One region of the Paenibacillus anseongensis genome, then DNA from elsewhere that is predicted to be linked to it. Evidence: riboswitches for the same ligand, from Rfam matches in the RefSeq annotation. Region 1 holds a riboswitch; the other holds the start of a gene.
The links. A riboswitch is a leader RNA that binds a small molecule or an ion and turns the genes downstream of it on or off. The one in region 1 is predicted to bind ZMP and ZTP.
Positions count from the first base shown of each region.

Region 2: another riboswitch for ZMP and ZTP. It lies ahead of GON05_RS34425 (bifunctional 5,10-methylenetetrahydrofolate dehydrogenase/5,10-methenyltetrahydrofolate cyclohydrolase); the one in region 1 lies ahead of rpiB (ribose 5-phosphate isomerase B).

Region 1 is NZ_WSEM01000007.1:159,248-163,456, forward strand. Features, by position in the region: gene GON05_RS07775 (serine hydroxymethyltransferase) at 1-1,247, opposite strand, end outside; gene GON05_RS07780 (TIGR01440 family protein) at 1,290-1,895, opposite strand; gene rpiB (ribose 5-phosphate isomerase B) at 1,907-2,365, opposite strand; ZMP/ZTP riboswitch at 2,468-2,548, opposite strand; gene GON05_RS07790 (low molecular weight protein arginine phosphatase) at 2,606-3,208, opposite strand; gene GON05_RS07795 (manganese efflux pump MntP) at 3,324-3,884, opposite strand; gene GON05_RS07800 (L-threonylcarbamoyladenylate synthase) at 3,949-4,209, opposite strand, start outside.
Region 2 is NZ_WSEM01000037.1:23,379-27,587, reverse strand. Features, by position in the region: gene GON05_RS34435 (GNAT family N-acetyltransferase) at 1,374-1,829, shown strand; gene GON05_RS34430 (GNAT family N-acetyltransferase) at 1,882-2,298, opposite strand; ZMP/ZTP riboswitch at 2,415-2,493, shown strand; gene GON05_RS34425 (bifunctional 5,10-methylenetetrahydrofolate dehydrogenase/5,10-methenyltetrahydrofolate cyclohydrolase) at 2,550-3,401, shown strand; gene GON05_RS34420 (CBO0543 family protein) at 3,496-3,951, shown strand; gene GON05_RS34415 (TolB family protein) at 4,085-4,209, shown strand, end outside.

The DNA.
Region 1 (4,209 bases):
TAAGTTAAACCTGCGTACAACGGATATTGCGCCGTCAAATCTTTCACCATGCCGCGAGCTTTCTCAAGAACAGCCTCATCTTTCGGGCTTTTCAATGTAATTGCAATCACTTTCGCGATTGTTTGCATCGCTTCTACGCCCATGCCGCGGGATGTTACAGCCGGTGTGCCCAAACGGATACCGCTTGTGATGAACGGGCTTGTTGGGTCGAAAGGAATCGCGTTTTTGTTCGCTGTGATACCAATCTCGTCAAGTACGTGCTCAGCATCTTTACCTGTGATGTTCAGGTTGCGCAGATCAACCAGCATCAAGTGGTTATCCGTACCGCCGGAAACAAGGTTAATGCCTTCAGCTGTCAATGCAGTCGCCAATGCTTGCGCGTTGTCGATGACGTTTTGACCGTAAGTTTTGAATTCCGGTTGCAGAGCTTCACCGAAGGAAACGGCTTTTGCAGCAATCGTATGCATCAAAGGACCGCCTTGGGAACCAGGGAATACAGCTTTATCAATCGCAGCTGCCCAAGCTTTGCGCGTAAGAATCATACCGCCGCGAGGACCGCGAAGCGTTTTGTGCGTTGTAGTTGTAACGAAATGTGCATGCGGCACTGGGTTCGGGTGCAAGCCAGCAGCAACTAGACCGGCAATATGCGCCATGTCAACGAAGAACAATGCGCCTACATCGTTAGCGATGGATGCTAGTGCTTCGAAATCAATCGTGCGCGGGTAAGCACTTGCGCCAGCAACTAACATGCGAGGCTTATGTTTGAAAGCCGCTTTACGAACATCGTCGTAGTCGATGCGGAAATCTTTTTCACTTACACCGTAAGCCACGAAGTTGTAAAGAATACCGGAAGCATTAACAGGGCTGCCATGTGTTAAGTGACCGCCGTGTGCCAGGTTCATACCCAGAACAGTGTCGCCAGGGTTAAGAGCTGCCAAGTATACAGCCATATTCGCTTGTGCACCAGAGTGCGGTTGAACGTTCGCATGTTCAGCTCCGAAAAGCTCTTTCGCGCGGTCGCGAGCGATATCTTCTACGATATCTACGTATTCGCAGCCGCCGTAGTATCTTTTGCCTGGGTAACCTTCTGCGTATTTGTTAGTCAGTACTGTACCCATCGCTTCAAGCACAGCTTGGCTAACGATGTTTTCAGAAGCGATAAGCTCAATTTTGTCGCGTTGACGACCAAGTTCTAGGTTCATAGCTTCTACGATTTTTGGATCTTGTTTACTTAGAAAGTTTGTCATATGGAATTCCTCCTAAAAGATAATTTATATCTATAAGTTAACCTAGCAATCCGCATCTGGCGCGGCTTGCTGATAGAGCTGCTCGGCAGCCTCAGGTGTGTAGACAGCTCTTGTTCCGCCAATCAATTTAGGCCGTGTAAAAGCCATGGTCACATAGGCATGACCCATATTCCGCACGGGCGGCCGTGCTGGCACAGCAACCCGCCGCAAATGCATCCCGATCAGCGTACTGCCAATATCGATCCCGGCATGCGCTTGGATCGTCTCGACAACTATGGGCTTTGTGAAGTGGCGGTAGGCGTAGGAGGCCATAGAACCGCCGGCTTTTGGCACGGGAATCACCGACACAGGCTCAAGCTGAGGGGAAATCGCGAAGAGATCTTCCTCGATGACAAGCGCGCGGTTCAAATGTTCGCAGCACTGAAAAGCCAAGTGCAAACCGAACTCGCGGCTAATGCGCTGCGCCGTTTCAAAAATCGGCCGCGCTGCATCCAACGTCCCCGACGTCCCAATCCGATGACCGAGAATCTCACTCGTGCTTGTACCAATGACCAGAATGTGACCTGGCCGTAGATTGCCCACCTTTACCAACTCGCGAAGATTTGCTTCCAAATCTTCTGCAATCGTGTGAAGTATGGAATTTGTCATGGTGGCCACCCTTATGGATGAATCGCGAAGCGATCTTCGATGCTTTGCACCTTGTTAATGCGGTTCTGGTGACGGACACCTTGGGAAAACTCTGTTTCCAGCCAAATTTTCACGATTTCCTCGGCAACACCCGGTCCGATGACACGCTCGCCTAAAGCAAGTACATTCGTATCATTGTGCTCCCGTGTGGCTTTAGCAGAAAATAGATCATGAACCAGCGCGCAACGGATGCCTGGAACCTTATTCGCAGCGATCGACATCCCGATGCCTGTTCCACAGATCAGAATTCCTTTGTCTGCTTCCCCGGAAACCACATCTTCACAAACCTTCAGCGCATAATCCGGATAATCAACGGAATCTGCACAGCTGCATCCATAATCTATGACCTGATGGCCCAAGGATTCAATAAAAGGAATAATAACATCTTTCAAACGATAGCCTGCATGATCCGCACCTAACGCAATTTTCATGGATAGAACGCTCCTTTGCTTGTTCGAATTCGACCCTTCTATTATATCCCAAAGTCCACCAGAAAACGAAAAAAAGAGCGGACACGCTGAAATAGCGCGTTGCTCTTTTGCCCAGGCGACCGGCCGTATAGCTCAATGCTCCATTGTGGTTACTCCCACTCGTCGCCAGTTACATTGAGTCTTGCTTGATAAATCCATCTTATCGCATTATGCACGAGGTGTAAAGATGTCTTTCGCAAATCATTTCCCAGACTGCGAATCCTCTTTCCGCTCGCGCAGCTTTTTAACCAATTTATCTAAACTCCCGCTGATTTCATTCGCTGTTTGCCGGTAAACCTCTATAGGGCCTCCGAACGGGTCAGAAATATCGTAATCCGGAATGGCATCTTCCAACAGATAAATCCGATTTCGTTCTTCAACGGTTACTGTTTGTGAAAGAGCCTGCTTAAGCTGAAGCTCCGTGACCAACTTCTCTCTCTCCTCAATCGCTTGAAGGATACGCTGATCGTCCTCTACATATTCTTTGAGTGTAAAAATCTTATCAATGGCGCCCGGATACCGCTGAATAACTGAACGTTTATGCCCCATCGTCATTGTCAAAATGAGATCAGCCCACTTCACCTCAGACTCCTGAATCGCTAGTGAACGAATGGGCTCTTTGAACCCTGCCTCCTGCAGCAGTGTCGCACTATTTCGGGAGATCGAAGCGCCCGTCATCGCGGATACGCCAGCTGAACGAACTTCTGCCGCAAGTCCTTCTTGGTGCACCCTGATACGCAGCAAACCTTCGGCTAATGGACTGCGGCACGTATTTCCTGTACAGACAAATAGAATTCGCAACATGAGACCCTCCTCAGAGTTTTGCATAGCAAAACTTTCTTCGTAAGCGTAGGCTGAGTTTTGTGGTAACAAAACTTTCTTCGTAAACATAGGCAGAGCCTGCTCCGCCTCTATTGTATCATAGCAAAAACTTGATCCCAAACGCGAGCAGAATTAGCCCGCCAAACGCTTCGCCATATTCGCCAACCCAGCCGTTCACCCGTCTGCCAACCAATAAACCAGCTACAGAGAGTAGCGCTCCGAACAAACCAAATACAAGCACGGTTAACAGGATATCCGTCGCAAACATGCCTAAGGATACACCTACTGAGAACGAATCTATACTTACACTAAGCGCAAAAATCGTAAGCCCCCATAAAGATCTATGATCAAAAGAGGTTGCTTCCTCTCCACGGATCGAACTATACACCATATGGGAGCCCAAAAGAATGAGCAAACATCCGCCGGCGGCAGTAGCCACATTGCCAAGCAGAAGCGAGACATATTGTCCCATAAATATGCCCATTAACGGCATTATGATATGAAAAATACCGATCACCATGCTTATTTTAAAAATATCCAATAAGCGAATCCCCTTCATGCCGATACCGATCCCTAAGGAAAAAGCATCCAAACCCAAAGCTATCGCCATGATGAAGATAGTGATGAGCTGCCCAAATTCAACACCAGTTACGAGCATAAGTGCTGTCCCCCTTGTCCGCTTTCTTAACCAAGATATGCGGACAAACTGGGAATCATGCTAGCTAAACACGTACAAGCCGGTGACCGGCTGCCTTGCGCAGGCGGTTCATAATGGCCTGACCAATCCCCGTTTCCGGGCAGCCTTCTGCAGCAATATATTCAATCCCTTGCTGATCAAATCGCCTTAATGCAGCGTAAAGCTCCTGAGCAATCTTCTCTGGTTCTGCTAACGAGCCGCAGGCAATGACCAAATCAGCTTCAAACAGAAAAACCCTTTCCTCAAAAGTAAGAATTCCCGTTGATTCCCCTCGTTCTTTAGCGGC
Region 2 (4,209 bases), on a different contig from region 1:
TTGTACAACCAAATGGGGGTCTATCTGGCTTTTTACTCGTCTATGTTGTAGTTTATACAACCATTTCGCATGAAATGGGCACTTTTTTGTCATTTCGGGTTCAAATGATTGTATTTTGTGCAATGAAGATGAGATTGCAGCGAAAAAAAATCTGTATGTTGTAAAAAATACAACGGGGAGTTGGCTTTAATTGCATGACAGCCGATCGCGCGGATTTAACGAGAGCGATTGCTTCTTTTGCGGCGCTTGTCGGTGAGGTACAGGCGATTGCTAAGCTTTAACGCCGATTCCTCCTGCTATTTGCTGCGATTGTTCCACTTTTTCCTAAGTAGCTGGATTTATTGGCGTTAATTATGCCAAGTATAGCCAATTGTCATCTCCTACCGATGATTTAGCTGGAACTTCTACCGTTATTTCGTTCCCTGCTACTGAGCAGGGAAGATTAACGGTAGTTTTTCATCTACCGTAGTTTGGGGCGGCTTAGTGGATTGTCGTTGCACAGCATATATCTCATAGCGGAACCTGAGGGCGCTATTTCTGCCCTATCGGTCCATTTCAAAGTTGTGGGGAACTATAGGGCTTTATTTCAACGTTTTTGGCTGACTTTCAGCCTAATCCGTTGAAATAAGGGACCGTAGTTCCCCTTCGTGCGTAAAATGGCTCATTTCGCAGAAATAGCGCCCCTTAGTTCCCCTAGACCGAGTCTCAACCTCGGCCTCGAGCCCTGGTCCCGGGACCGGCCCCGATAGCTCCGCCTTACCCAACGGTTGGCAATGACGGCCGGCAGCCGCTCCAGTTCCTAAGTGCAGAGGCTGCCCACCATACTCGCTCTTTGCATCTCATAGCGGAACCTGAGGGCACTATTTCTGCCCTATCGGTCCATTTCAAAGTTGTGGGGAACTACAGGGCTTTATTTCAATGTTTTTGGCTGACATTCAGCCTAATCCGTTGAAATAAGGGCCCGTAGTTCCCCTCCCATGCGTAAAAGGGCTCATTTCGCAGAAATAGCGCCCTGTAGTTCCATAAGGCCGAGCCTCAACCTCGGCTTCAGGCCCTGGTCCCGGGGAGGCCCCGCCAGCCGCTCCAGTATAATTTGTCTTTGACAGGTGAGGCGGAGTTGGCTGATCTGGTGAGTAGTGTGATGGGACGGTGCGAAGAGTCTTAACATCAAGCTTGCCGGTGTTTAGTCGGTTAGGTTTCGATGTTTAGTCGGTTAGGTTTCGATGTTTAGTCGGTTAGGTTTTCGGTGTTTAATCCGTTAGGTTTTCACTTAAAATTTCCTTTACAAAAAAGGTTTTGACCTTAGGCGAATTCATGTAAAATATAACTTAGAAATAGAGAGTAATGAGAAGGAGAGATTCACGATGGCTGTGTTGGATATTAAGGTTGATGATTTAACGGGTCCTGAGGTAAGGGGATTAATTCTGGAGCATCTGAAAGGAATGTCAGAGCTTTCACCACCGGAAAGCATGCATGCCCTGAATATTGATGGGCTCAAAAAACCGGAAGTTACGTTCTGGAGTGCCTGGGACCAAGGGCAATTAGCAGGCTGCGGCGCAATGAAAGAACTTGAACCCGGACACGGTGAGATAAAATCCATGCGAACTTCTTCTGCACATCTTAGAAAAGGGGTTGCGAAACAGCTTCTTGAGCACATCATCGGGGAAGCCAAGCGACGTGGTTATCAGCGTTTAAGTCTGGAAACTGGCTCCTTTGAAGCCTTCGAGCCGGCAAGAAAACTGTATGAAAAATCCGGGTTCGAGTATTGCCAGCCGTTTGCGGATTACACAGAAGACCCGCTTAGTTCATTTATGACTTTGAAATTATAGAAAAAAAGGCTGCTGGACCAACAGGTCTGGACAGCCTTTTTTTTTCGCCGCTTCAAGGGGTTTTCGAATAAACCAAAAATCCGCTTCTTTTTTCCCAACCTGCAGCCGTCCAGAAAGAATGGCCCAAATCATTATTTTCGAGTACAAAAATGTGACATTTCTCAATGCCTATTTCTCTTAACTGCGCAAGACTCGCTTCTACAAGACGATGACCGATCCTTTGTTTGCGATATTCTGGATTCACAGCTAGATGATAGATAAATCCTCTTCTGCCATCGTGCCCAGCCAAAATAGTTCCAACCACCTGATTGTCCGCTTCGCATACGAAACAAAATCCTTGATTTCGCTGCAGATAGCTTGCGATATTAGGTTTTGAATCCGCCTCACTTAAGACAAGACCCTCAATTTGACTCCAGAGTATAAAGGCCTGATCATAATCCTCAATGGTCATTTCCCGAATAATGGACATCAATTAATTCTCCTTTGACACAAGGTTTAACTCCATTTGATTATCCTATTCTTGCAGGCAAATTGGAAGAGAGCATTGAAAACTATCGCTATAGTTGTTATTATATTTTCATACAAGTAACTGTGTGTGACTGGCGGAACATGGGGAACCATGAGGGAGCACATAGATAATCAGCCGTACGCCTGGGCAGAGGTAAGGGGAGATCCCCTTACCTTTTTGCGTTTCAAATTTACTCAAAAGGGATGATTGAAATGTCAGCAGAAACATTAATCTTGGATGGTAACCGGGTCGCAGACGCCATGAAGGCATCACTGAGCAACAGAATCAAAAACTTGTCCGATCAAGGCATCGTTCCTTGTCTAGCGACCGTGTTGGTCGGCGACGATCCTGCTTCAGCGACTTACGTACGGATGAAAGGAAACGCGTGCAAGCGACTGGGGATTCAATCTATTCGTGTTGTTCTTCCTGAACACACGACTACAGAGGAGTTAATTGCAGCAATTAACAAGCTTAATGATGACAACAGCGTGCATGGGATCTTGTTGCAGCACCCGGTCCCGAAGCATATTGATGAAAGGGCAGCTTTTGAGGCGATTCATATCGATAAAGATGTCGATGGCGTCACGACGTTGGGATTTGCTCAAAATGCTTTTGGATTTGCCGAGTTCCCATCCTGTACGCCGGCGGCGATTATGGCTATTTTAGACTATTATGAAATTCCGGTCGAAGGCAAACATGCTGTTGTCATTGGAAGAAGTCCAATTCTCGGCAAGCCTGTCTCTATGATGCTGCTAAATAAGAACGCAACCGTTACGACCTGCCACTCGAAAACAGCGAATTTGGCCGATATCGTTCGTCTGGGAGATATTGTTGTAGCTGCTGTGGGTAAACCTCGATTTGTTCAAGGCGATTGGCTAAAACCAGGCGCAATTGTCTTAGATGCAGGTTACAATCCTGGAAACATAGGCGATGTTGATTATGACGCTTGTTGGGAGGTGGCTTCGGCCATTACACCCGTTCCTGCCGGGGTTGGTCCAGTGACCATTGCAACCTTGCTCAAACATACGGTCGATGCGGCTGAAAACATAGCAAACAAGCGATAAGTGTAGAGCACCTGTGCCTGCAACGTTTTGTAAACATCATATTTTCACCGACAACTGGTCATACTAGGGGATCTAGAGTAAAGAGGTGAACATCATGTTATTTAACATTATTGCAGGCTTTCTCATCCCCTGGGTGTTTGGCATTTATCTGTACAGGAAGTCCCGAATTATTGTGTTTCTAATCTTTCCAATAACGGTCACGATATCTAGCTTAATCAATGATACAGGGTATCATTTGGATTTTTGGGATTTTACCCCATTGATTGAGAATGATGAGACACTTTCAGCACTGCCGCTTGATATTGGGCTTTATCCCATTATGGCCGGCTATATGATTTATTGGATTCGAAAAAATAATCAGCATGCGCTTTTGAAAATAGGCTGTTTTTGCTTGGCTACGACTGCGCTGGAATATTTGGCGTTTATTTTTGGGAAAGTAGAATACAGCAATCATTGGAATATAGGTTGGACCTTTGTATCCTATATACTTGCTTATAGCCTAGTCTATTTGTATTACAGGCTTTTGGTAAGGTACGGTTATTGGAAATGAAAAACGCTTAATTTGCTCTTCTGGCCAGTGGTCATAGGGAGTTGTTAGGCGTTTTTTTGCTGTTCTTCCTTGAGGAATAATTTGGATCAACCTGCTAAAAATATTTCTGAACGATTTGAAAAGGGGGCAACCAATGAAAATTAAAATGTTGTTCATTAGCCTGGTGTTTTCAGTTTTATGCGCAAATGTCGGATTTGCTGAACCAAGGCAATCTATACAAGCTGCGTTCGTACGCGGCGGCGATCTATGGGTCAAAAA